DNA from 3 places in the Embleya scabrispora genome. Region 3 is predicted to be linked to each of the others. Evidence: riboswitches for the same ligand, from Rfam matches in the RefSeq annotation. Region 3 holds a riboswitch; each other region holds the start of a gene.
What was found. Region 3 has a riboswitch for cobalamin ahead of B4N89_RS27100 (cob(I)yrinic acid a,c-diamide adenosyltransferase). Riboswitches for the same ligand answer to the same signal wherever they lie in the genome.

Region 1: another riboswitch for cobalamin. It lies ahead of B4N89_RS29505 (ribonucleoside-diphosphate reductase subunit alpha); the one in region 3 lies ahead of B4N89_RS27100 (cob(I)yrinic acid a,c-diamide adenosyltransferase).
Region 2: another riboswitch for cobalamin. It lies ahead of B4N89_RS48435 (ABC transporter substrate-binding protein); the one in region 3 lies ahead of B4N89_RS27100 (cob(I)yrinic acid a,c-diamide adenosyltransferase).

Annotation. Positions count from the first base shown of each region.
Region 1 is NZ_MWQN01000001.1:6,704,048-6,711,598, forward strand. Features, by position in the region: gene B4N89_RS29485 (MarR family winged helix-turn-helix transcriptional regulator) at 1-166, shown strand, start outside; gene B4N89_RS29490 (GNAT family N-acetyltransferase) at 172-996, shown strand; gene mug (G/U mismatch-specific DNA glycosylase) at 1,113-1,685, shown strand; gene B4N89_RS29500 (hypothetical protein) at 2,440-2,628, shown strand; cobalamin riboswitch at 3,262-3,514, shown strand; gene B4N89_RS29505 (ribonucleoside-diphosphate reductase subunit alpha) at 3,592-5,910, shown strand; gene B4N89_RS29510 (ribonucleotide-diphosphate reductase subunit beta) at 5,928-6,905, shown strand; partial or broken gene B4N89_RS29515 (helix-turn-helix domain-containing protein) at 7,014-7,551, opposite strand, start outside.
Region 2 is NZ_MWQN01000004.1:396,608-404,158, forward strand. Features, by position in the region: gene B4N89_RS42250 (FecCD family ABC transporter permease) at 1-828, opposite strand, end outside; gene B4N89_RS48435 (ABC transporter substrate-binding protein) at 825-1,904, opposite strand; cobalamin riboswitch at 1,923-2,137, opposite strand; gene B4N89_RS42255 (response regulator transcription factor) at 2,186-2,869, opposite strand; gene B4N89_RS42260 (sensor histidine kinase) at 2,866-4,074, opposite strand; gene B4N89_RS42265 (hypothetical protein) at 4,077-4,619, opposite strand; partial or broken gene B4N89_RS42270 (glycosyl hydrolase family 18 protein) at 4,887-6,319, opposite strand; gene B4N89_RS42275 (alpha/beta hydrolase) at 6,715-7,551, shown strand, end outside.
Region 3 is NZ_MWQN01000001.1:6,211,815-6,219,365, forward strand. Features, by position in the region: gene B4N89_RS27095 (terpene cyclase/mutase family protein) at 1-490, opposite strand, end outside; cobalamin riboswitch at 621-755, opposite strand; cobalamin riboswitch at 1,611-1,782, shown strand; gene B4N89_RS27100 (cob(I)yrinic acid a,c-diamide adenosyltransferase) at 1,831-2,424, shown strand; cobalamin riboswitch at 3,339-3,507, shown strand; gene B4N89_RS27105 (CoA-acylating methylmalonate-semialdehyde dehydrogenase) at 3,714-5,213, shown strand; gene B4N89_RS27110 (acyl-CoA dehydrogenase family protein) at 5,217-6,359, shown strand; gene B4N89_RS27115 (enoyl-CoA hydratase/isomerase family protein) at 6,356-7,441, shown strand; gene mmsB (3-hydroxyisobutyrate dehydrogenase) at 7,438-7,551, shown strand, end outside.

The DNA of each region.
Region 1 (7,551 bases), 490 kb from region 3:
GGCCACCGAGAGCTGCCTCGCGGTGATCGCCGAGCGGCTGGCCGACTGGCCGGACGAGGACGCCGAGCGCCTGTCCGAACTCCTGGGCCGGTTGAAGGCGGGCTTCGGAGTGAAAGCGGGCTTCGGACACCGGGCCGAACCGGTGCCGACGGCCGTGTCACACTGACCCGCATGCCGAAGTCCGCCGCGGAACTGCGCGCGCATCTGGAGATCTTCTACGACGCGGTGCCCCGCCGGTTCACCCGCACCGAGGCGATCGGCGCGCTGACGCTGTTCGTCCGGGAGGGCGAGGGGTGGCCCTACTATGCCCGACCCACGCTCGGCGCCCTCGCCGAGCCCACCGTCGCGGACGTGCGCGCGGTGCGGGCGCGGCAGAGAGAGTTGAAAGTGCCCGAGACGTTCGAATGGGTCCACGAGACCACCCCCGCACTGCGGGCGGCCGCGATCGAGGCCGAACTGCATGTCCACGAGCACCCGCTGATGGTGCTCGACCCGGACGAACATCCGCCCGCCCGCCCGGGTCTGCCGGACCTGGTGACGCTGCGGCAGATCCGCGCGGACGCCACCGACCTCGCGATCGTGCACAGCGTCGCGGCGGTCGGTTTCGCCAACCCCGGCACCGCGCCCGGCTCCGACGGGCCCGCCGAGCGGGACACCATCGCACTCGGCCAGGACCCGGGCCTGCTGTCCTACCTCAACGAGCGGTTGCGCAGCGGCGAGACGGTGATGTTCGCGGCGTACAGCCCGGCCGGACCACTGTGCGTGGGCAGCTACCAGCACCTGCACGACACGACCGAGATCGTCGGCGTGGCCACCCTCCCGGCGGCCCGGCGCAGCGGCCTCGCGGCGGCGGTGACGTGGGAGTTGGCCCGGCACGCGCTGGACAGCGGGAGCGAGACGGTGTTCCTGAGCGCGGGGGACGAGGATGTCGCGCGGGTATACGATCGGATCGGCTTCCGGTCGGTGGGCACGGCGCTGATCGCGGAGGCGCCGTGAGCCGGAGGGACGAGGCGGAAGCGGACCGGGCGCGGGCGGCCGAGGCCGACGCGGGCAAGGCGGAGGCGGGCAGGGCCGGCGCGAAGACCGATGCCGCCGCGTCGATCGTGCTGCCGATCCCGCCCGGACGCAATCCCACCGCCGACGAGTTGGCCGCCGCGCACGGTCGGAGCATCCCGGATGTGATCGCGCCGAACCTGCGGGTGTTGTTCTGCGGCATCAACCCCGGGCTTTGGTCGGGCGCCACCGGGCGGCACTTCGCCCGTCCCGGCAACCGGTTCTGGCCGGCCCTGTACGCCTCGGGCTTCACGCCGCGCCTGATCGAGCCCGCCGCGCAGCGCGAGTTGACCACGCTCGGCCTCGGCATCACCAACGTGGTGGCCCGAACCACCGCGCGCGCCGACGAGTTGACGAAGGAGGAGTATCGGGCCGGTGGCCTGGCGCTCACCGCCAAGGTACGCCGGTACCGACCGGCCTGGTTGGCGGTCCTCGGCATCGGCGCATACCGAACCGGCTTCGGCCGCCCCAAGGCGGTGGTCGGCCGCCAACCGGAGACGATCGACGACACCGGAATCTGGGTACTCCCCAACCCCAGCGGCCTGAACGCCCACTGGACGGCCGCAGCCCTGGCCGAGGCCTTCACCCACCTCCGCACCACCGCCTACCCACCACCGGGCACGACCGAGTAGAACGCGGCGTGGGTCGGGTGCGGGCATGCGTCGGCCGGGCGGCACAGGCGACACGAGCCGCTGCCCGGCCGAAGCGCAAGGCGCCGGGGTCGGTCCGCGCGTTGGCCGGGCGGCACAGCAACACGAGCCGCTGCCCGAAGCGCAAGGCGCCAGGGTCGGCCCGCCGTCCGGCGCCGTGGCCCGGACAACCGAGCGCTGTGTGGAACACGAGGGCGGCGCCAGGCGCGGCGTGGGTCGGTCGCGGGAGCTTCGACCGGGCGCGGGAATCCGCGGGCGAGGCGCGCGTATGCAGCCGCCACGCGGCGCCTGAGCCGTGCGCACGGCCCGACCCGAGAGCCCGGTCCGGGTCGAGCGCCCGCCGGTCGACCGGGGCATGGAGCCGGCGTGCGGCGTCCGACCCGAGAGCCCGGTCCGGGTCGAGCGCCCGCCGGTCGACCGGGGCATGGAGCCGGCGTGCGGCGTCCGACCCGAGAGCCCGGTCCGGGTCGAGCGCCCGCCGGTCGACCGGGGCATGGAGCCGGTGTGCGGCGTCCGACCCGAGAGTCCGGTCCGGGTCGAGCGCCCGCCCCGGGCCGAGTCGGGTGCCCGGTCGGGGCGTCATGGTCCGACCCGCGCGCGGGGCCACACCGGGCCGCTCGCCGGGTGCGGCGGCGCTCGGCGCCGGCGACCCGACCCGGGGGCGGGGCCGTCAATCGACCGAGTGGCATCACTCGGTTGGTGGTTACTTCGCGCCCCCTCGTGCGGTTGGATCGGCATGAAGATCCTGCGGGCACCGTTCGGGCCGTGGCCCACCGAGACGTTCGAGACTCCCGTCTACGAGGCGCTGGTCGCCGAATGGCGCGACTCGGGCCGGGAGGTGCCCCGGCCGACGGACCGACCGCAGGGCAGCCCGCCCCGGCACGCCCGCCCGCCCGGACCGGGCCCGCGCACGCGCCGCCCGTGACCCGGCCACCCGGCACGGTCCGAGCCCGGGGCGGCCCGGTAGATGGAGCGACCGCGGGGGAGTCCGGCACCTGCCTCACGGGTGGGCCCGCGCACGCATCGGCCGTGAGCCGCCTTCGTGGCGCGATCCGGTCCGGGGGTGCCCCGGCCGACGGACCTACCGTGGCGACGCGGCACGCCCGCCCGCGTCGAGGCCGCGCACCCGGCAGCCGGCTCCTCGATCCGGGCCCGGAGACGCCCCTGCCCGTCCCGACCCGAAGGCCGGGGTCGCCGATTCGTCCCCGCGCATCCGGCCCGGCCGCGACGCGATGTGCTTCTTGTCACGCGTCCTTCGACACGCCCGGCGAGGAAGGGATTTGCCGGCCGATCGGCGCGCCGGCCGACGCGCCATCCGCCGTAGATCCGGTCCGGTCCCCGCCGCGCACTCGCCGCCCCCGTGCCCGTTCCGCGCAGCCCGCGCAGGGCCGGTGGGCCCGGACGGCCGCCGGGAGCGCGGGTGTTCGGGGCGCTCGACGCGCGTCGCATTGCTCGCCGGCCGTACCATCCGGGCACGTCTCCGGCGAACCGTGACACGCCGGGAATCGGGACGCGACACAACACCTGGGGGTGCGACGACCACCCCGCCACTACATATATGCTCTGCGACGCAGCTGGTTCGCCCGACCGAAGTTTCCGGGAAGGCGAGGCAAGAGGGAATCCGGTGCGAGGCCGGAACTGCCCCCGCAGCGGTGAGCGGGAACAAAAGTCGTCATAGAGCGCCGGACGCCGAAGGGCGTACGGGAAGCGACGGCCACTAGGCACTTCGCGGACCACCGAGCACACGCCGTGCCCGGCGGTGCCCCGGCATGCCCGCGAGTCCGAATACCTGCCGGCTGCCCACGCCTTCGGGCGTGGGGTCACCTGTACGTACGAGCTCGCGAGGAGAGAGCACGTGACCGTTGTGGACAGCGTGGGCGCGACCCGGATGCGGGTCGACGAGAGCCCCGAGGACCGCCTTGCCACCCTGGTGCGCACCCAGGCGCGCGATCTGCCGGAGGTCGATCCGGATCGGGTCGTCCGCCGGGTCGTCGCGGGTCTGAACGAGGGCGCGGACCGCGGCGCGGCGGCCGACCTGGCCGTGCGCACCGCCGCCGAGCTGATCGCCGAGGAGCCCGCCTACTCGCGGCTCGCCGCGCGCCTGCTGGCCGGCCGGATCGCCGACGAGGCCGCCGAGGCAGGCGTCGCCTCCTTCAGCGCCGGCATCGCGCTCGGTCACCGCGAGGGCGTCATCGGCGCGGAGACCGCGGCGTTCGTCGCCGCGCACGCCGCCGAGCTGGACGCCGCCGTCGACGCCGACGGCGACCGCCGCTTCGAGTACTTCGGCCTGCGCACCGTCTACGACCGCTACCTGCTGCGCCACCCCGTCTCGCGCAAGGTGGTCGAGACCCCGCAGCACTTCCTGCTGCGCGTGGCGTGCGGCCTGTCCAAGGAGCCCGGCGAGGCCATCGGCTTCTACCGGCTGATGTCCTCGCTGGCCTACCTGCCCAGCTCCCCGACGTTGTTCAACTCCGGCACCGTGCACACCCAGATGTCCTCGTGCTACCTGCTCGACTCGCCCAAGGACGAGCTGGAGTCGATCTACGACATGTACGGGCGGATCGCCCGGCTGTCGAAGTTCGCCGGCGGCATCGGCGTGGCCTGGTCGCGGGTGCGCTCGCGCGGCTCGCTGATCCGGGGCACCAACGGGCACTCCAACGGCATCGTGCCGTGGCTGAAGACCCTCGACTCGTCGGTGGCGGCGGTCAACCAGGGCGGCCGGCGCAAGGGCGCGGCCTGCGTGTACCTGGAGACCTGGCACCCCGACATCCTGGAGTTCCTCGAACTGCGCGAGAACACCGGCGAGGACGCGCGTCGCGCGCACAACCTCAACCTGGCCAACTGGGTGCCGGACCTGTTCATGCGGCGCGTCGAGGAGGACGGCGTCTGGTCGCTGTTCGACCCGAACGAGCTGCCGGAGCTGCCCGACCTGTGGGGCGCCGAGTTCGACAAGGTGTACGAAGCCGCCGAGCGCGACGGCCGGTTCGTCCGGCAGATGCCCGCCCGCGACCTGTACGCCCGGATGATGCGCACCCTCGCGCAGACCGGCAACGGCTGGATGACCTTCAAGGACGCCGCCAACCGGACCTGCAACCAGGCCGCCGAGCCGGGCAACGTGGTGCACCTGTCCAACCTGTGCACCGAGATCCTGGAGGTCACCAGCGACGGCGAGACCGCCGTATGCAACCTCGGCTCGGTCAACCTCGGCGCGCACGTGGTCCCCGGCGAGGGCATGGACTGGGACAAGCTGCGCGCCACGGTGCGCACCGCGGTGATCTTCCTCGACCGCGTGATCGACATCAACTACTACCCGACCGACCAGGCCGCCGCGTCCAACCCGCGCTGGCGCCCGGTGGGCCTGGGACTGATGGGCCTGCAGGACGTGTTCTTCACGCTCGGCCTGCCGTTCGACTCGGCCGAGGCACGCGAGTTGTCCACGCTCATCTCCGAGGAGATCTACCTCACCGCGCTGGAGACCTCCTCGGCGCTCGCCGAGGTACACGGCCCGCACCCGGCCTACGCCCAGACGCACGCGGCGCGCGGCCGGCTCCAGCCGGACCTGTGGGAGGGCGTGTACCCGACGCAGACCAAGCGCTGGGACGCGCTGCGCACCCGCGTGGCCGAGCACGGGCTGCGCAACTCGCTGCTCGTGGCGATCGCGCCGACCGCGACCATCGCCTCCATCGCGGGCGCCTACGAGTGCATCGAGCCGCAGGTGTCCAACCTGTTCAAGCGCGAGACGCTGTCCGGCGAGTTCCTGCAGATCAACGGCTACCTGGTGCGCGAGCTCAAGGCCCGCGGCCTGTGGACCCCCGAGGTGCGCGACCGGATCAAGCGCGCCGAGGGCTCGGTCCAGGGCATCGCCGAACTGCCGGAAGACGTACGGGAGTTGTACCGCACCGCGTGGGAGCTGCCGCAGCGCGCGCTGATCGACCTGGCGGCGGCCCGCTCGCCGTACATCGACCAGTCGCAGTCGCTGAACCTGTTCATGGCCGACCCGACCATCGGCAAGCTGTCCTCGATGTACCGCTACGCGTGGTCCACCGGTCTCAAGACCACGTACTACCTGCGCTCGCGCCCCGCGACGCGCATCCAGCAGGCGACCGTGCCCGCGCAGGCGTCCGCCGCGCCGGTCGAGGAGATCTCGGACCTCGAGGTCATCGCCTGCTCGCTGGAGAACCCCGAAGCATGTGAGGCGTGCACGTGAGCCTGCTCGATCCCGGAATGAACCTCACGCTGCGCCCGATGCAGTACCCGGACTTCTACGAGAAGTACCGCGCGGCGATCCGCAACACGTGGACGGTCGAAGAGGTCGACCTGCACAGCGACCTCGCCGACCTGGACAAGCTCAGCCCGGCGGAGCGGCACCTCGTGCAGCGCCTGGTCGCGTTCTTCGCGACCGGCGACACGATCGTGGCGAACAACCTGGTGCTGAACCTGTACCGGCACATCAACTCGCCCGAGGGCCGGCTGTACCTGTCGCGGCAGCTCTTCGAAGAGGCCGTCCATGTGCAGTTCTACCTGACGCTGCTCGACACCTACATGCCCGACCACGAGGAGCGCGAGCAGGCGTTCGCCGCGGTCGAGCACATCCCGTCGATCCGGCGCAAGGCGGAGTTCTGCTTCCGCTGGATCGACTCGGCGATGGGCCTGGACCGGCTCGAATCGCGGGACGACCGGCGGCAGTTCCTGCTCAACCTGATCTGCTTCGCGGCGTGCATCGAAGGGCTGTTCTTCTACGGCGCCTTCGCCTACGTGTACTTCCTGCGCTCGCGCGGGCTGCTCAACGGCCTCGCCTCGGGCACCAACTGGGTCTTCCGCGACGAGTCCGCGCACATGGACTTCGCGTTCTCCGTGGTCGAGACGGTGCGGGCCGAGGAGCCCGACCTGTTCGACGACGAGCTCGCCGAGGACGTTCGGCGGATGCTGGCCGAGGCGGTGGACGCGGAGACGGCGTTCGCCGAGGACCTGCTCCAGGGCGGGGTGTCCGGGATGACCGTCGCCGACATGCGCTCCTACCTGGAGCACGTGGCCGACCGGCGGCTCGCCCAGCTGGGCATGGCGCCGGTGTACGGCTCGGCGAACCCGTTCGGCTTCATGGAACTCCAGGACGTGCAGGAGTTGTCGAACTTCTTCGAGCGGCGGGTGTCCGCCTATCAGGTCGCGGTCACCGGATCGGTCTCCTTCGACGAGGACTTCTGACCCGGGTCCGCGTGCCCGGGTACACCACCGCCGTGCCGTCCCGATTCCGGGGCGGCACGGCGGTTTCGCGCGTTTCGGGGCGGCCGGCCCGCTCGGCCCGCGCAGGGCTCACGCGCGCTCGGCGGCGCGGCGGCGCAGCGCGGTCGCGGTCGCCTCGTCGGCGGGCAGGAACGCCTCGAGGTGGAGTTCGGACACGGTGACGTCGGTCGCCGTCGCGAACGAGGTGATCGTGGTGAGCAGGCGCAACTCGACCCCGCTCGCCGTGTCGCACAACCGCAGCGGCACCGCGAAGCCGAGGTGGTCGGGGCCCGGTTCCGCGTTCGGGACGTAGCCGCGCAGCTCCTCGATGAACGTGTCGAGCAGCGGATCGGGGCTGCGCAGCGCCCGGGCCCGCATGTTCTCCAGGATGTGATGGCCCCACGCGCCCAGGTTCTCCACCCGCGCCGCCATGCCCGCGGATGCAGCATCAGCCGCAACATGTTCATCGGCTGCCCGAGCAGCTCCGGGGCCGCGCCGTCGGTGAGCACGTCGATCGCCGCGTTGGCCGCCACGATCTGCCCGTACGGCCGCAGCACCATCGCCGGATAGGGCAGATGGCCCTCGATCACCGCGCTCAGCGCCTCCTGGACCGGCCGCATCATCGGGG
Region 2 (7,551 bases), on a different contig from region 3:
GCCGGTATTGGCCACCAGACACGCGGTCACCAGCGCCGCCGCGGCGATCAGGGCCCAGCGGGTCCGTTCGACGTGCACGCCGACGGAACGGGCCGCGGTCTCGCCGAACGCGAACGCGTCGAGGTCCCGGGCGGCCGCGCCCATCGCCACCGTGCCGAGGACGGCCACCGCGACCAGGAAGACGGCCGTGTTCCACCGCACCCCGGCCACCGAACCCAGCGTCCACTCCATGACGCCGCGAGCGGCGTTGCGGTCGCCGAGGACGAGCACGACGAACGAGGTGTACGCGCCGCACAACTGCCCCACCGCGATGCCGGCCAGCACGGTTCGCGAGGCCGGCAGGGTCCGGCTGTGCGCCCCGGCCAGGGTCAGCACGACGAGGACGGCGAGCAGGGCACCGACGAAGGCGGCGGCCGGGAGCGCGCCGATTCCCGCGGTGCCGGAGACCCCTACACCGAGGACGATCACGGTGACCGCGCCGACGGCGGCGCCGTTGGAGATCCCGAGCAGGTAGGGGTCGGCCAGGTCGTTGCCGGTCAGGGTCTGCAACACGGCCCCGCACACCGCGAGTCCCGCGCCGGTCGCGGCGGCCCCCAGGACGCGCGGCAGCCGAAGTTGCCAGACGATCTGATCGTCCAACGGCGTGACGTCGGAGCCACCGAGGCCCAGTCGGCGCAGCACCACGTCGGCCACGACGTGCGGCGGCTCGTGCACCGATCCCACGGCGAGGCCGAGCACAACGGTGGACAGCAGCAGCACTGCGGCGACGGCCAGGGCCACCGCCGCACGACTCGCGCCGGCGAGTCGTGCGGCGGGACGAGCGGTCACGGACGCGGAGTCAGGTTGCCCAGGCCGGCCGAGACCCGGACGGCACCGTCGGCGAGTTGCACGCCGGGGGTCGACTCGGAGAACGGCACGACCACGTACGCACGGCGTTGGACGGCCTTGAGCTTGCTCAGCACGGGGTCGTGTTCGAGATAGTCGATCTTGGATTGTGCGGTGTCCCACCCGGCGTCCGCGAGCACGATGGCGTCCGGGTCCGCCGCGACCACCTGCTCCCAACTCGTGCTCTTCCAGCCACCGGGCAGCGTGTCGAAGACGTTGCGGGCGCCGACGGCGTCGAGCACGAGCTGGGGTCCGCCGTGGCCCGCGCCGACGTAGGGGGTCTTGGTATCCGAGTCGTACCAGAGCACCTTCAGGCCCTTGCCCGTCGACTTGGCGGTGACTTCGGCCAGTTGCCGCTGCTGCGTGTCCCGGATGGCGGCGGCACGCGGTGCGACGCCGAACAGCTCGGCGACATCGCCCAGTTCGTCCCATACCGCCTGGAAGGAGGGCGACGCCGACTGCTTGCCGTCGGCGCAACCCAGCGGCGACAGGTAGGTGGTGATGCCCTGGGAACCCAGTTCGTCCCGCGTGCCCGCCACCTTGTCGGTGAACGCGCTGGAGTAGGAGGCGTAGAGGAAGTCCGGGCGCGCCGCGAGGAGTTTCTCCTTGGACGGGTACTTCTCGGAGAGCACCGGGACGGTGTCGTAGGCCGTCTTCCATCGCGCCGGGACCGCGTCGTCGAGGTACGCCGTTCCGGCCATCCGGGTCTGCAGGTCGAGGGCCAGGGCGACTTCGGTGGCGCCCTGGTTGAGGGTGACCAGCCGGGCCGGCGGTGCCGTCACGGTGGTGGTGACGCCGCACCTGTTCACGCTCACCGGTGTCGGGTGGCTGCTCCCCGCCGCCGCGACGGGCTTGTCGGCCTCGGGCGCGCCCGTGCAGGCGCCGAGCGCGCCGACGAGCAGGAGCGCCACGGCGGCGAGACCGGAGCGGGTGGAGCGTATGGGGCGCACGGAGTGCGGGGCGCCCGCCGGAGGTATGGAACGTTCGGCTCGAAACGGGCGCAGGGCAGCGCGGGGCATGTGTTCTCCAACCCTCGTGGAACATGTCGCGCCGTGGCCGGTCTCCTGGCTTCCGCATCGACGCTCCGCGGCCGGCCTTCCCGGTTGGCTCGTTCCCGATCCATCCAGTGACCCCGACCGCCTGGGGAGCGGTCGGCGAGGGCTGCGGAACTCCGCGGCTACAGTGGCGAGGGCCGCGCCGGCATTCGACCGGCTTCCCGTACACCACGGCGGCCACAGGCTACCAAACCGCTCGTCGCGTCTCGCCGGCGCTCGACGCGGCGGCCGGAGCCGGAACCGCGTTACAGACCCGCCGCGATGGCTCGGCGCACCGCGTCGGCGCGGTCGCGAATGCCGGCTTTGGCGAAAAGGTTGTTGATGTGGGTCTTGACGGTGGCCTCGCTGATGAAGAGTTTCTCGGCGATGGCCCGGTTGGGCAGGCCTTGGCCGATGAGCGCGAGGACTTCGCGTTCACGGGGTGTTATGTCGTCGGGGAGGTTGTCTTTCGGCGTCGTGGCCCGGGTGCGGACGGTGGCGAGCAGCCGGTCCTGGACCTCGCGGTCGAGCACGGACTGGCCCGCGGCGGCGGCCCGGATCGCGCGGACGATGTCCTGGCGGCCCGCGTTCTTGGTCAGGTAGCCGCGCGCACCCGCGCTCAGCGCGGCCAGGATCGAGTCGTCGTCGGCGAAGGTGGTCAGGACGACGACGGCCACCCCGGGGTGTTCCTCGGTCAGTCGCCGGGTCGCCTCGATGCCGTCGGTCCGGGGCATGCGCAGGTCCATGAGCACCACGTCCACCGGGCCCGCGGCCGCGGCGGCGAGCACCTCGTCCCCGTCCGCGGCGGCCGCGACGACGTCTATGTCCTCGGCGAGCGCGAGCACGGCCGCCAGCGGTTCGCGGATGGCGGCCTGGTCGTCGGCCACCACCACCCGCAGCCGCCGGGTCGCGTCGGCCGATCGCGGGTCGTGCCCTGTGGTGTCGTTCATTCCGGGATCACCGCCTCCACCTGCCAGCCGCCTCGTTCCGGTCCTTCGGTGATCGGTCCGGCCGTGAGGGTTCCGTCCACCATGGCGATGCGTTCGCGCATGCCGATCAGTCCCATGCCGCCGCCGGGCCCGGCCGCCTCCAAGGTGGCGGGGCCGTTGCGGATCCGCAGTGTGATCGACGCGGCTGCGAACGTCACCTCCACCCGCACATCGCCGCCGGGGGCGTGCCGGGCGGCGTTGGTCAGCGCCTCCTGGGCGATCCGCAGCAGGTGCTGGACCGTCCGGGCGGGTGGTTCGCGTACGGTGCCGCCGACGGTGAGCGCGTCCCGGTGGCCCGACGACTCGACCATGGCGGTCAGGCTCGCCATGAGCGGCAGCGCGTCCTCGCGCAGCGCGTGGACGGTCCATTGGGCCTGCTTCAGGCTCTCTTTCACCAGACTGTGCGCCTTGTCGTTGGCTTCGCGAACCTTGGCCAGGTCGCCCGTGTCGAGGAGGGCGTCGACGAGTTCGAGTTGCATGTTGATGCCGGCCAGCGAGTGTGCGAGGACGTCGTGCACGTCCCGGGCGATCCGGCTGCGCTCGGCCAGTGCGGCCGTGCGGGCCTCGGCGCGGGCGGCGCGCTCGGCGGATTCGGCGGATTCGATCACGGCCTCCACCGCCCGCTGTCGACTGCGGCTGATGATCCCCATCACCACCGGCAGGGTGGTGGACAATCCCAGGCCCCAGGGCAACGCCTCGTGGCCCGGGCCGAGATGCAGGTACAGCACGCCACCGCAGAGCAGCCCGCCCAGCACCGCGAGCGGGGCCGCCTGCGCAAGCGGCAGGCGGTAGCCGATGTGGCCGACGAGGAAGTACGCGAACAGATAGCTCGTACCGCCGCGGGCGGTGCCGACCAGGGCGGCCGCCGCCACGAGGCCCAGCACCATCCATACCACGCCCACGCGTGGGGGGACCCTGTCCTCGGGGACGTTGCGGCCCAGCAGGAACAGGGAGTTGAGCGCGATGAGGACGACGACGGCCAGACCGCGACCGCTGGAGCCCACCGGGCGGATCGTCGCGATGCCCACGGCGATGACGCCGAGGCTGACGACCCACTGCACCCGGGGATCGTGGCGTGCCGTCGCTCGCGGGCCGGACTCCCGTCCCCGGGCCGACCCGGGGACGGGAACACTCTCGGATACGGGCACGGCGCGACCATATCCCATGGTCAGAGCGCGTGGTCGAGGGACGACACGGGACGCGCCACCGCGGTCACCGGTTGCCGGGCGGCCACCATCCGGCTCCGTACGAAGATCGTGGCCACCCGCGTGACGACCTCGGTCACCGCCATCAGCACGAACGCCGCGACCCATGCCCGACCCGAGGTGATGTCGTGGTCGAGGCTGAAGCGGGCGACGTGGTCGGCACCGCCGTGGTCGACCCATACCTGGAAGCCCATCCGCGCCCCCATGCCCAGCACCCACAACACCGCCGAGACGGCGCCGGCCTTGATCAGCAGATGCCCGCCGGCGGAGCGGATCCGGGTGAAGACGCCACCCGCCACGCCGAGCGCCGCGCCGATCGCCACCAACGTGCCGATGAGCACCGTGTCGTTGCCTGCGGTGGGGATCGTGTGGAGGTACTTGAACCCTACGAAGGCCACGATCCCCAGGGGGATGAGGAAGGTCTTGCGGTCCAGTCGCTCTTCCCGCATCTGCCGGAAGACGATGAGAACGAGGATGATGTCGGTGATCCAGTCCGTGGTGTTCATGTCCCCAGACTGTCGCCGTCGCCTTTCCCGCACCTGGACCCACGGGTGGAACATCGGGTGGAGCCGCGGGTGGAGCCGAGGAGGAGCCCCCGTGAAGGCCGACTACGGAGCGTGTTCGCCCGGCGTCGGACCGGCGTGGTCGCGGGGCGTCGTCCGCGTCGTCGCTCCGTCGACGGCGAACGGCGTCGGGCGGGTGACGCGGGCCTGGTCCCGCGGTCGCGGCCGGCCCCGATCGATCCGGCCGCGACCTTGCTCGGGCGGGGTGGGCTATCCCAGTCCGCCGTTGAGGGCTGCGGCGAGTTCGCCGTTCTCGGTGTCGCCGCTCAGTTCCCAGAAGAAGGCACCGCCCAGCTTCTGTTCCTTGGCCCACTTCGTCTTGACCGCGAGGCTGGCCGGGGTGTCGTAGCCCCACCATTCGTCGCCGCAGTGACCGTACGAGGTGCCGCCGGCCAGGCCGGTGGCGGGACAACGCACCTTGAGCGCGCGGTAGCTGCCGTCACCCGACGCGGGCGCGGTCGCGGTGCCGCCCGGTTCGTTCCGGGTCACGCCCGTCCAGCCGTGGCCGTAGAAGGGAATGCCGAGCAGCAGCTTCTTCGCGGGTACGCCCTTCGTCCGGAGCTTGGCGATCGCGTCGGCCGAGTTGAAGTTCGGCACGGGGATGCCCGGGTACGACGTCAGCGGCGAGTGCGGGGCGGTCGGGCCCTGCGCCATCCACGGACCGAAGAAGTCGTACGTCATCACGTTGTACCAGTCCACGGCCCCCGAGGCGCCGCCGTAGTCGGCGACGTCGAGCTTGCCGCCCGGGGCGGCGTCGGCCGTGATGGCGGCGGTGACCAGGTTGCCGGCGCCGAAGCGGGCGCGGGTGGCGTCCAGCAGGGTCTTGATCGACCCGAAGCCGCTCGCGTCACAGGTCAGGCCGCACGCGTTCGGGTATTCCCAGTCCAGGTCGATGCCGTCGAACACGTCGGCCCAGCGCGGGTCTTCGACCACGCTGTGGCACGACTCGGCGAACGCGGCCGGGTTCTGCACGGCCTCGGTGAAGCCTCCGGACCAGGTCCAGCCGCCGAACGAGTAGAGGATCTTGAGGTTCGGGTACTTCTTCTTCAGCTCGCGCAACTGGTTGAAGTGGCCCTTCAGCGGCTGCTCCGCGGTGTCGGCGACACCGTCGACGCTGTCGGCGGCGGAGTAGGGCTTCTGGTAGTCGGCCCAGGGATCGCCGACCACGCACTTGCCGCCCACGACGTTGCCGAACGCGTAGTTGATGTGGGTGATGTTGCGGGCCGTGCCGGACGTGTCGATGTTCTTGGCCAGGTAGGGGCCCCAGTTGGTGAAGTAGCCCAGTTTGACCTTCGCTTCTCCGCTGGTGCGCACCTTCGCGGGGAGCTTGCGGGACCGACCTGATCCCTCGTGTCGCGCGCGACGACGGTGTAGGTGTAGCCGGTTCCGGTGTTGAGGCCGCGGTCGACGTAGGACGTGTGCCGAACGGTGGCGACCTTGACGCCGTCGCGCAGCACGTCGTAGTTCCGCACGCCCCGGTCGTCCCTGGCCGCGCGCCAGGACAGTTTGACCGAGGTATCGGTGACGTGGCTCGCGTGCGGCCTGCCCGGGGCGGTCGGCGGTCGGTCCCGGCTCCAACCGGAGGTCTGGTCGGACGTCTCCGCGCCGCCGGTGCCCTCGGCATGGGCCGGCCCGGTCAGGCCGACCAGTGCGCCCAGGGGCAACAGCAGGGCCGCGAGCAGAGCGACGAGCATACGACCGCGCCTGGTGCCCGGCCGATCGGGGTCTCGCGTGTGCGTGACGGGTCGTGCGGTGCCTGTGCTCAAGGGAACTCCTCGAACTCGGTCCGAACGTACGGGGAGACTGCGTCGCCACGCAGGCGTGTCGAAAGCTGCGACACACCCCGTCGCGGCTGCATGAGCCTAGGAAGGGTCCGAACCGCCGGTCAATGGTCTGTACCAGATTGGTCTGGACCAGACTTTCGCGACTCCGATCGTGAACTCCGGCCGCGGGCCGCGGAATCGCCCGATCGCACCATGCTCGATTCGAGGGCTTCGGGGGCTGTCGTGATGGCCTGCGGTTCCCTATGGTCTAGACCATGCTGAAACGTTCGGGCACGATGCTGTGTGCGGCGGTGGTGCTTGCCTTGGCGTCCACTCTCGTGTCGGCGGTCCCCGCCGGCGCGGCCATGTCGGTGCCGGCTCCGGTCTGGGGAGACTGTCCGCCCTCGGCCTTCGGCCCCGCGGATCCACGATTGAGATGCACGACCGTACAGGTCCCCCTCGACTACCGGGCGCCGTCGGGGCGCAGGATCGACATCGCCGTCTCCCGACTGTCGACGGCGAAGCCGGGACTGCGCCGCGGCGTGCTGGTACACAACGGCGGCGGTCCCGGTGTGCCGAGTCTGCATCTGCCCGAACTGTGGTCGAACTACTACCCCCGGGAGGTTCTGGATCGATACGACCTGGTCGGTTTCGACCCCCGCGGGCTCGGCCGCAGTACGCCCATCACGTGCGGACGCACCGCCGACCGGGTCCCCCACGAACGGGTGATCCCGTTCCCCGGCCCGGACGGGGCGATCACGGCCAATGTACGGTTCGCCCGCGAGTTGGCGCGCGACTGCCTGGCCAACGGCGGCGAGGTGTTGCGGCACGTGACCACCGCGAATACCGCGCGGGACCTGGACCGCATCAGGATCGCCCTCGGCGAGCGCAAGATCTCGTATCGAAGCGCGTCGTACGGCAGTTACCTGGGAGCGGTCTACTCCGAGCTGTTTCCCGAGCGCACCGATCGCATCGTGCTGGACGCGAGTTCGGACCCCAACAGCACCTGGCACGAGCGATGGGCCGACTGGGATCGCGGATTCGACGTGCGGTTCGGGGACTTCGCCTCCTGGGCCGCCGAACGCGCGGCCGTCCTGGGCCTCGGTGACGAC
Region 3 (7,551 bases):
AGGGCTGTTGCAACGAGCGCAGCCGGGTCGGCAGGTCCACGCCGCCGAACGAGGTGGGGTCGACACCGCGTACCTCGGCGGCGAGGAGGGTCTTGGCGGTGGCTCCGGCGTAGGCGTTGGTGGTGCCGTCGCCGATGTAGCCGGACAGGATCTCCGGGCGGGCGAGCCACGTGGTGGCCTTGGCCCCGTTGTCGTCGGCGACCCCGGCGGCGGCGAACGCGAAGATCGCGTCGATGGTCAGGCCCTGGTCGGGGTAGGTCACTCCGTCGAAGGTGGTCTCGAAGCGTTCGCCGTCGACGAGTTGCCGAGCCAGCCATCCCGCCGCGGCCTGGGTGCGGTTGCCGGAGAGTATGGACACGTTTGCCTGGGGCGTTGTGTCGGTCGTCGGCGGTGCCGCCGCGGCGGTGGACGGGATCATGGCGGCCGTACCGGCGAGCGCCAGTCCGCCGAACAGCGCGGCGATCCGGCGTCCGGGGCGGGTGAGAGTCATCACGGTGCCTTTCCGGGCCCATGGCACGGCGAACCCGGAAGACCCGGCGGCCGAGCGGGCACACCGACGGCGGCACCGCCCCGACGCACGGGTCGCTGGGGCTCCGTCCCGCGGACCACGACGGGGATGGGAGACGAACACTCCGGCGACGGGCATTCGGGCTCGCCGTCGGGAGGGACGGACCACCGCTGCGGGTCAGCGCCGGATTCACACCGGACTTCCCCCGTCGTCGGAACTGCTGCGGGTCGTCGCACAAGACGATCGAGACAGATGGAGACGCCCGGAATCGGAACGTCGACTGGTCAGACCTGCAGATCCCGCACTCTACGGATCGCTCGCTCTGGAAGGAACTCTCTTTCCGGCCAACAAGATCGCCTGCACATGAAGGATGGAGTCGGTACCGGGCCGAGACCAGCGCGAAGTTCTCGCCCTGCGAGGGCGCTTGGTGAGAGCCATCGTCTGCGGGACGGACCGTCGCGGTCGCATTGAGCACCCTGGCGATCGATCCGATGCCAGTTCGTTCACAACATCCGTCGTGTCCGACACAAGCTTTGGCGGCCTGCTCCACGACGCACATGACACCGATTCGACTCACACGAGCGGCGATCAGTGTGCTCGACGCGGAACCCGGAAATCCTCCTTGAGGCTTCAGGACCTGCCTGCAGGCCGACCTGGGGTGCGACGGTCTCAGTACGCGCGACAGGTTGATCGACACCGTGGCATGTCGAAGGGGTGGTCGGCGTCCGAGGCGGGTTTCGTGACGGTGTTCCCGGCGCTTCGAGCGAATCCGGTCGCTCGCCAAGGACTTGGGGACGGCGGTGCGCGTTTGCTCTGGCGAGCTCTCCACACGTTTCGGGGAGCGATCCTCGGCCCGGGAGCATCTACTCCGATGACGGCCGATAGTAGTCACACGCCGCCTCTTGACCGGGGTCGGCGTGGGGGCGGGCACTGAGGAAGCGGCGTAGCGACCGAGCGGTGTCGGGCGCGGCGCGGCCCGTGTGTCGGTGGGTGGCGCCGATTCGGAGACGCCGCACGTGTGTGGTCCGCCCCGGTCGAGCAGGAGTGCGGTGCCCGCGGCAGGAGGTCCCGGGTCTGGTCTGGTGCCGGCGAGGACCGCGTGTCATGCTATGGCCTGCTGTGCGACGGCAAAGCCGAGGAAACCGGTGTGATTCCGGTGCGGTCCCGCCACTGTGATCGGGGAGCGACTCCCGTCGAGGCCACGGCCCCGCCTCGGGGTTGGAAGGCCGGGGGAAGTGTCGATCCGAGAGCCAGGAGACTCACGTCGTCGCCACCTCGACACAACCGGGGCGGATTTCCCCGAGAGAGGCCGGTGGTTCGCCATGTCTGTGGTGCTGAGCCGTATCTACACTCGCACGGGAGACGCGGGCACGACCGCGTTGGGCGACAACTCCCGCGTCCGCAAGACCGATCCACGGATCGTCGCCCATGCCGACACCGACGAGACCAACGCCGCCATCGGTGTGGCGCTGGCACTGGGTTGCCTGGACGCGGAGTTGCGGAACGTCCTGGAAGGCATCCAGCACGACCTGTTCGACGTCGGCGCGGACCTGTGCGCTCCGATCCGCGACGGAGACGAACGCCTGCGGGTCCGTGAGGAGGACGTGTCCCGCCTCGAGCGTCTGTGCGACACGTTCAACGAACGACTCGAGCCCTTGCGGTCGTTCGTACTGCCGGGCGGTACGCCCGGCGCGGCGCTCCTGCACACGGCGCGGACGGCCGCCCGACGGGCGGAACGCTCGGCGTGGGCGCTGATCGACACGGACACGGAGTTGTCCGGCGGGGAGGCGGCGACGGTGAACCCGGTGTGCGTCCGATATCTGAACCGTCTGTCGGACCTGCTGTTCATCCTCGCGCGGTTGGCCAACGATGGCGGGCGCGGCGACGTGCTGTGGAGCCCGGGCCGCAACCGCTGACATCGCGCCGCCACCGCTCCGCCGGCGATATCGCACCGGTTCTCGACAGGTGTGGCGGCACGAAGGACTCGCTCGGGAGACAACCCGAATTGCGTTCCCGGACTTGCCACCCGGCCGCCGCCGCGGCGGGGTAGCGAGGCAGCGGTCGCGGCGACCGGATCCCGCGGTTTCGGTGGCGGCCGAAGGCTCCGAGGAGCTTTCTCCATGCGCTCCTGTGCGCTCCTGCGCGGGCACTTGCCCCCGGCCGACCCGGAACATCTCCGTGTCGGCCGGCGTCGCCGACACACAACGCGCATCCGACGCGCCCAGGTCGGACGCGCATCGCGGGGTTCCACGCCCATCGTCGAGACACGTCGCCCTATGAGGTGCTCCACCGGTTCATGGGCAGCTCGCGCCCGGTATCCGGGCAGCGGCTCGGCCGTCCTGTCCGGAATCGGTGCAGGATGCTCCAACAGGCTCCATCGGCGACGCCCGGGCGAGCGCGTCGCGGACACGCCGTCCGCCTTGTGTGCGGGAGGCCAAGAGGCGCACGTTCGGTCCAACCTGCCGCCTGCGGTCCAGCGGCGGTCGGCTTCGAGGCGGGTGGTCTCGCGGCGACTGTTCACTCGTCCGTTGTTATGCCCCGCCCGGCGTTGGTTCGCCGTCCCGGTGCGAGGCAGGGGCATCGGGCGGCGTGGCCGATGAACGCGATGGCGCCCTGTCGGTCCGGGAGCGCAGATCCACCAGGCCGGAGCGTGCGAAGCGGAAGTCGGGGCGGCGAAGGCGCAGGCCGAACGAGAGTGCCGGCGGGGCTCCACGAGCGGTCGGCGGCCGCATCGGCGACAGGTTGTCGGCGCGCGGCGACGGGCGTTGGTTCCGGACATGTACTCGCGGTCGCGGGCGCTGGACTTACTAGGACGTCCGACTATATCGTCCTGAACTACAAGGTCCGCGGTGCAGGGAAGCCGGTGTGAATCCGGCATGGTCCCGCCACTGTGACCGGGGAGTGCGCTGTCGTGCACCACGCCACTGGCGAAAGCCGGGAAGGCGGGCAGCGTGTGTCGATCCGGAAGTCAGGATACCGGCCGCGGGTATATCCGTGTTGTCCACGAGGATGGAGCAAACACGCATGACACCGGCCCGCGCCCTTGCCCCGGATGTTCCTGCACGCGTCGAAGCCATCAGGATTTCCTGACCACTTCGACGTAGACCCGAGCCGTCGCCGACCACGCGCGCGCCCCCGCGCCGCAGCCGGCTGCTTCGGTCATGCCTCCCCCTCCGGATCGCACCTGACGAGAGACAGGTCGTTCATGGTCCGCGAGCTTTCCCACTTCATCGGCGGCAAGCACGTCACTGGCACCTCCGGCGTGTTCGGCGACGTGTACGACCCCAACACCGGACAGGTACAGGCCCGCGTTCCTCTCGCGGATCGCGCCGACACCTTGACGGCGATCGCCGACGCCGAACGGGCGCAGCCCGAGTGGGCCGACTGGAATCCCCAGCGGCGCGCCCGGGTCCTGGCCCGCTTCCTGCAACTGGTCGAGCCCGAACGCGAATCGCTCGCCCGGCTGCTGTCCGCCGAACACGGCAAGACCATCGCGGACGCCCATGGTGACCTGCAACGCGGCCTGGAAGTCGTGGAGTTCGCCACCGGCATCCCACACCTGCTCAAGGGGGAATTCACCGACAACGCGGGCAGCGGGATCGACGTGCACTCGCTGCGCCAACCGCTCGGCGTGGTCGCCGGCATCACCCCCTTCAACTTCCCCGCGATGATCCCGCTGTGGAAGATCGCTCCCGCCATCGCCTGCGGCAACGCGTTCGTGCTCAAGCCGTCCGAGCGCGACCCCTCGGTGCCGCTGCGCCTGGCCGAGCTTTTCCTGGAAGCCGGTCTGCCGCCCGGCGTGCTGAACGTGGTCCACGGCGGCAAGGAGAGCGTGGACACGCTCCTGGAGGACCCGCGCGTCCAGGCGCTCGGCTTTGTCGGCTCGACCGCGATCGCCGAGTACGTGTACACGACCGCCACCGCGAACGGCAAGCGCGCCCAGTGCTTCGGCGGCGCCAAGAACCACCTGATCGTGATGCCGGACGCCGATCTCGACCAGGTCGTCGAGGCCCTGATCGGGGCCGGGTACGGCTCCGCGGGCGAGCGCTGCATGGCCATCTCGGTGGCGGTTCCCGTCGGCGCCGAGACCGCGGACGCGCTGGTGGACAAGCTCGTCGCCCGGATCGCGACTCTGCGGGTGGGCCCCTCGCACGACCCCGAGGCCGACTTCGGCCCGCTCGTGGGCCGGGACGCACTCGACCGGGTGCGCGGCTACCTGGACATCGGTGTGGCCGAAGGCGCCAAGCTGCTCCTCGACGGCCGGGACCTGCGGGTGCCGGGCCACGAGGACGGCTACTTCGTCGGCGCGTCGTTGTTCGATAACGTGACGCCCTCGATGCGGGTGTACCGCGAGGAGATCTTCGGCCCGGTGTTGTCCGTGGTCCGCGCGGCGTCCTACGAGGACGCGCTGGGGCTGGCGAGCGGGCACGAGTACGGCAACGGCGTGGCGATCTTCACCCGCGACGGCGACACCGCCCGCGACTTCTCCCGCCGGGTGAACACCGGCATGGTCGGCATCAACGTGCCCATCCCGGTGCCGGTGGCCTACCACACCTTCGGCGGCTGGAAGAGGTCCGGATTCGGCGACCTGAACCAGCATGGCCCGGACTCGATCCGCTTCTACACCCGTACGAAGACGGTGACCTCGCGCTGGCCGTCGACCGCGCGCGAGAGTGCGAACTTCGACATTCCGACGATGGACTGACCGATGACCGCGCTCACCGTAGACCAGATCGCCATCCTCGAAACCACCCGCGACTTCGCCCGCGAACACCTCGCCCCACACGCGATCGAGTGGGACCGCACCGGACACTTCCCCGTCGACGTCCTGCGCAAGGGCGCCGAACTCGGCCTCGGCGGCGTCACCGTCCGCGAGGACGAGGGCGGTTCGGGACTCGGCCGACTGGACTCCGTACTCGTCTACGAGGCCCTGGCCGGTGGTTGCCCGACCATCGCCGCCTACTATTCCATCCACAACATGGTCGCCTCGATGATCGACCGGCACGGGACGCCGCACCAGCGCTCCCGCTGGTTGCCGGGTCTGTGCTCGATGCGCGACCTGGCCAGCTACTGCCTGACCGAACCGGGCGCCGGATCGGACGCCGCAGCCCTGACCACCCGCGCGGTCCGCGACGGGGACGACTATGTCCTGCGCGGGGTCAAGCAGTTCATCTCCGGCGCCGGCTCGTCCGCGGTGTACGTGGTGATGGCGCGCACCGGCGGGGACGGCGCCGACGGGATCTCCGCCTTCGTGGTGGAGGCCGACACCGACGGGCTGTCCTTCGGGCCGAACGAGCGCAAGATGGGGTGGCATGCCCAGCCCACTCGCCAGGTGATCCTGGAGAGCGTGCGGGTGCCTGCCGCTCATCGTCTCGGCGCCGAGGGCGACGGCTTCAGGATCGCCATGGCCGGCCTCAACGGCGGTCGGATCGGTATCGCCGCCTGCTCGCTGGGCGGCGCGCAGGCGGCACTGGATGCCGCCGTGCGTCATCTCACCGACCGCGAGGCGTTCGGTGCGCGGCTCATCGACGCACCGGCCCTGCGGTTCCAACTCGCCGATATGGCCACGGAACTGGAGGCCGCCCGCACGCTCGTGTGGCACGCCGCGTCCTCGCTCGACGAGGACGACCCCAGGGCGCCCCAACTGTGCGCGATGGCCAAACGGTTCGCCACCGATACCGCCTTCTCGGTGGCCGACCGCGCGTTGCAACTGCACGGCGGATACGGCTATCTCGCCGACTACGGCATCGAGAAGATCGTCCGCGACCTGCGGGTGCACCGCATCCTCGAAGGAACCAACGAGATCATGCGCGTGATCGTCGCGCGCGCCCTGATCGGAGCGGCCCGATGACCACCCCCACCACCGAACACGACCAGCCCGTACTGACCCACCGGCAGGGTGCTCTGGGCCGGATCGTGCTCAACCGGCCCGCGGCGCTCAACGCGCTCACCCACGACATGGTCCGCCGCATCGACGCGGCGCTGACCGCGTGGGAATACGACGACGGCGTACGGCTGGTGGTGATCAGCGGCGCGGGCGAGCGCGGCCTGTGCGCGGGCGGCGACATCCGCGCCATCCATGCCGACGCCGTCTCCGGCGGCACCGCGAGCCTTGACTTCTGGCGCGACGAATACCGGCTCAACGCCCGCATCGCCCGCTATCCCAAGGCCTACGTCGCCGTCATGGACGGCATCGTGATGGGCGGCGGTGTCGGCATCTCCGCGCATGGGAAGGTGCGCATCGTCACCGAGCGCTCGACGATCGCGATGCCCGAGACCGGCATCGGCTTCGTCCCCGACGTCGGCGGCACCCACCTGCTCGCCCGAGCCCCCGGCGAGTCGGGTACGCACCTGGCGCTGACGGGCTCCGCGATCAGCGCGGGCGACGCGATCGCCTGCGGCCTCGCCGACCACTTCGTGCCCTCGCACCGCCTGGACGCGGTGATCGAGGCGTTGGCCACCGGGACGCCGGCCGACGTCCTCGGCCGCTTCGCAGACCCGGCGCCCTCGGGCGAACTCGCCGAGCGCCGCGCCTGGATCGACACGTGCTACGCGAGCGACAACGTCGAGGAGATCCTCGAACGACTGGAGGACAGCGGCGAACCGGCGGCCAAGCAGGCCGCCGAACAGATCCGCGCGAAGTCGCCCACCGCGCTGAAGGTGACCCTGGCGAGCCTGCGCCGCGCGCGTGAACTCGACTCTTTGGAAGCCGTGTTGGAACAGGAGTATCGGGTGTCGAGTGCCGCACTGACCGCACCCGACCTGGCCGAGGGCATCCGCGCCCAGGTGATCGACAAGGACCGGACACCGAACTGGTCGCCCCCGACGCTGGACGCCGTGCGGCCCGAGGACGTGGGCCGCTTCTTCCGGGCACCGGCCGAGGGAGCCCCGCGCCTGGACTTCGCGTCCGTGACCACGGAGGTGAATCGATGACGACGACCCGCACCGTCGCGTTCGTCGGATTGGGCAATATGGGTGGTCCGATGGCTGCCAACCTGGTCACGGCCGGACATGTCGTCAACGGATTCGACCTGGCCCTCGAG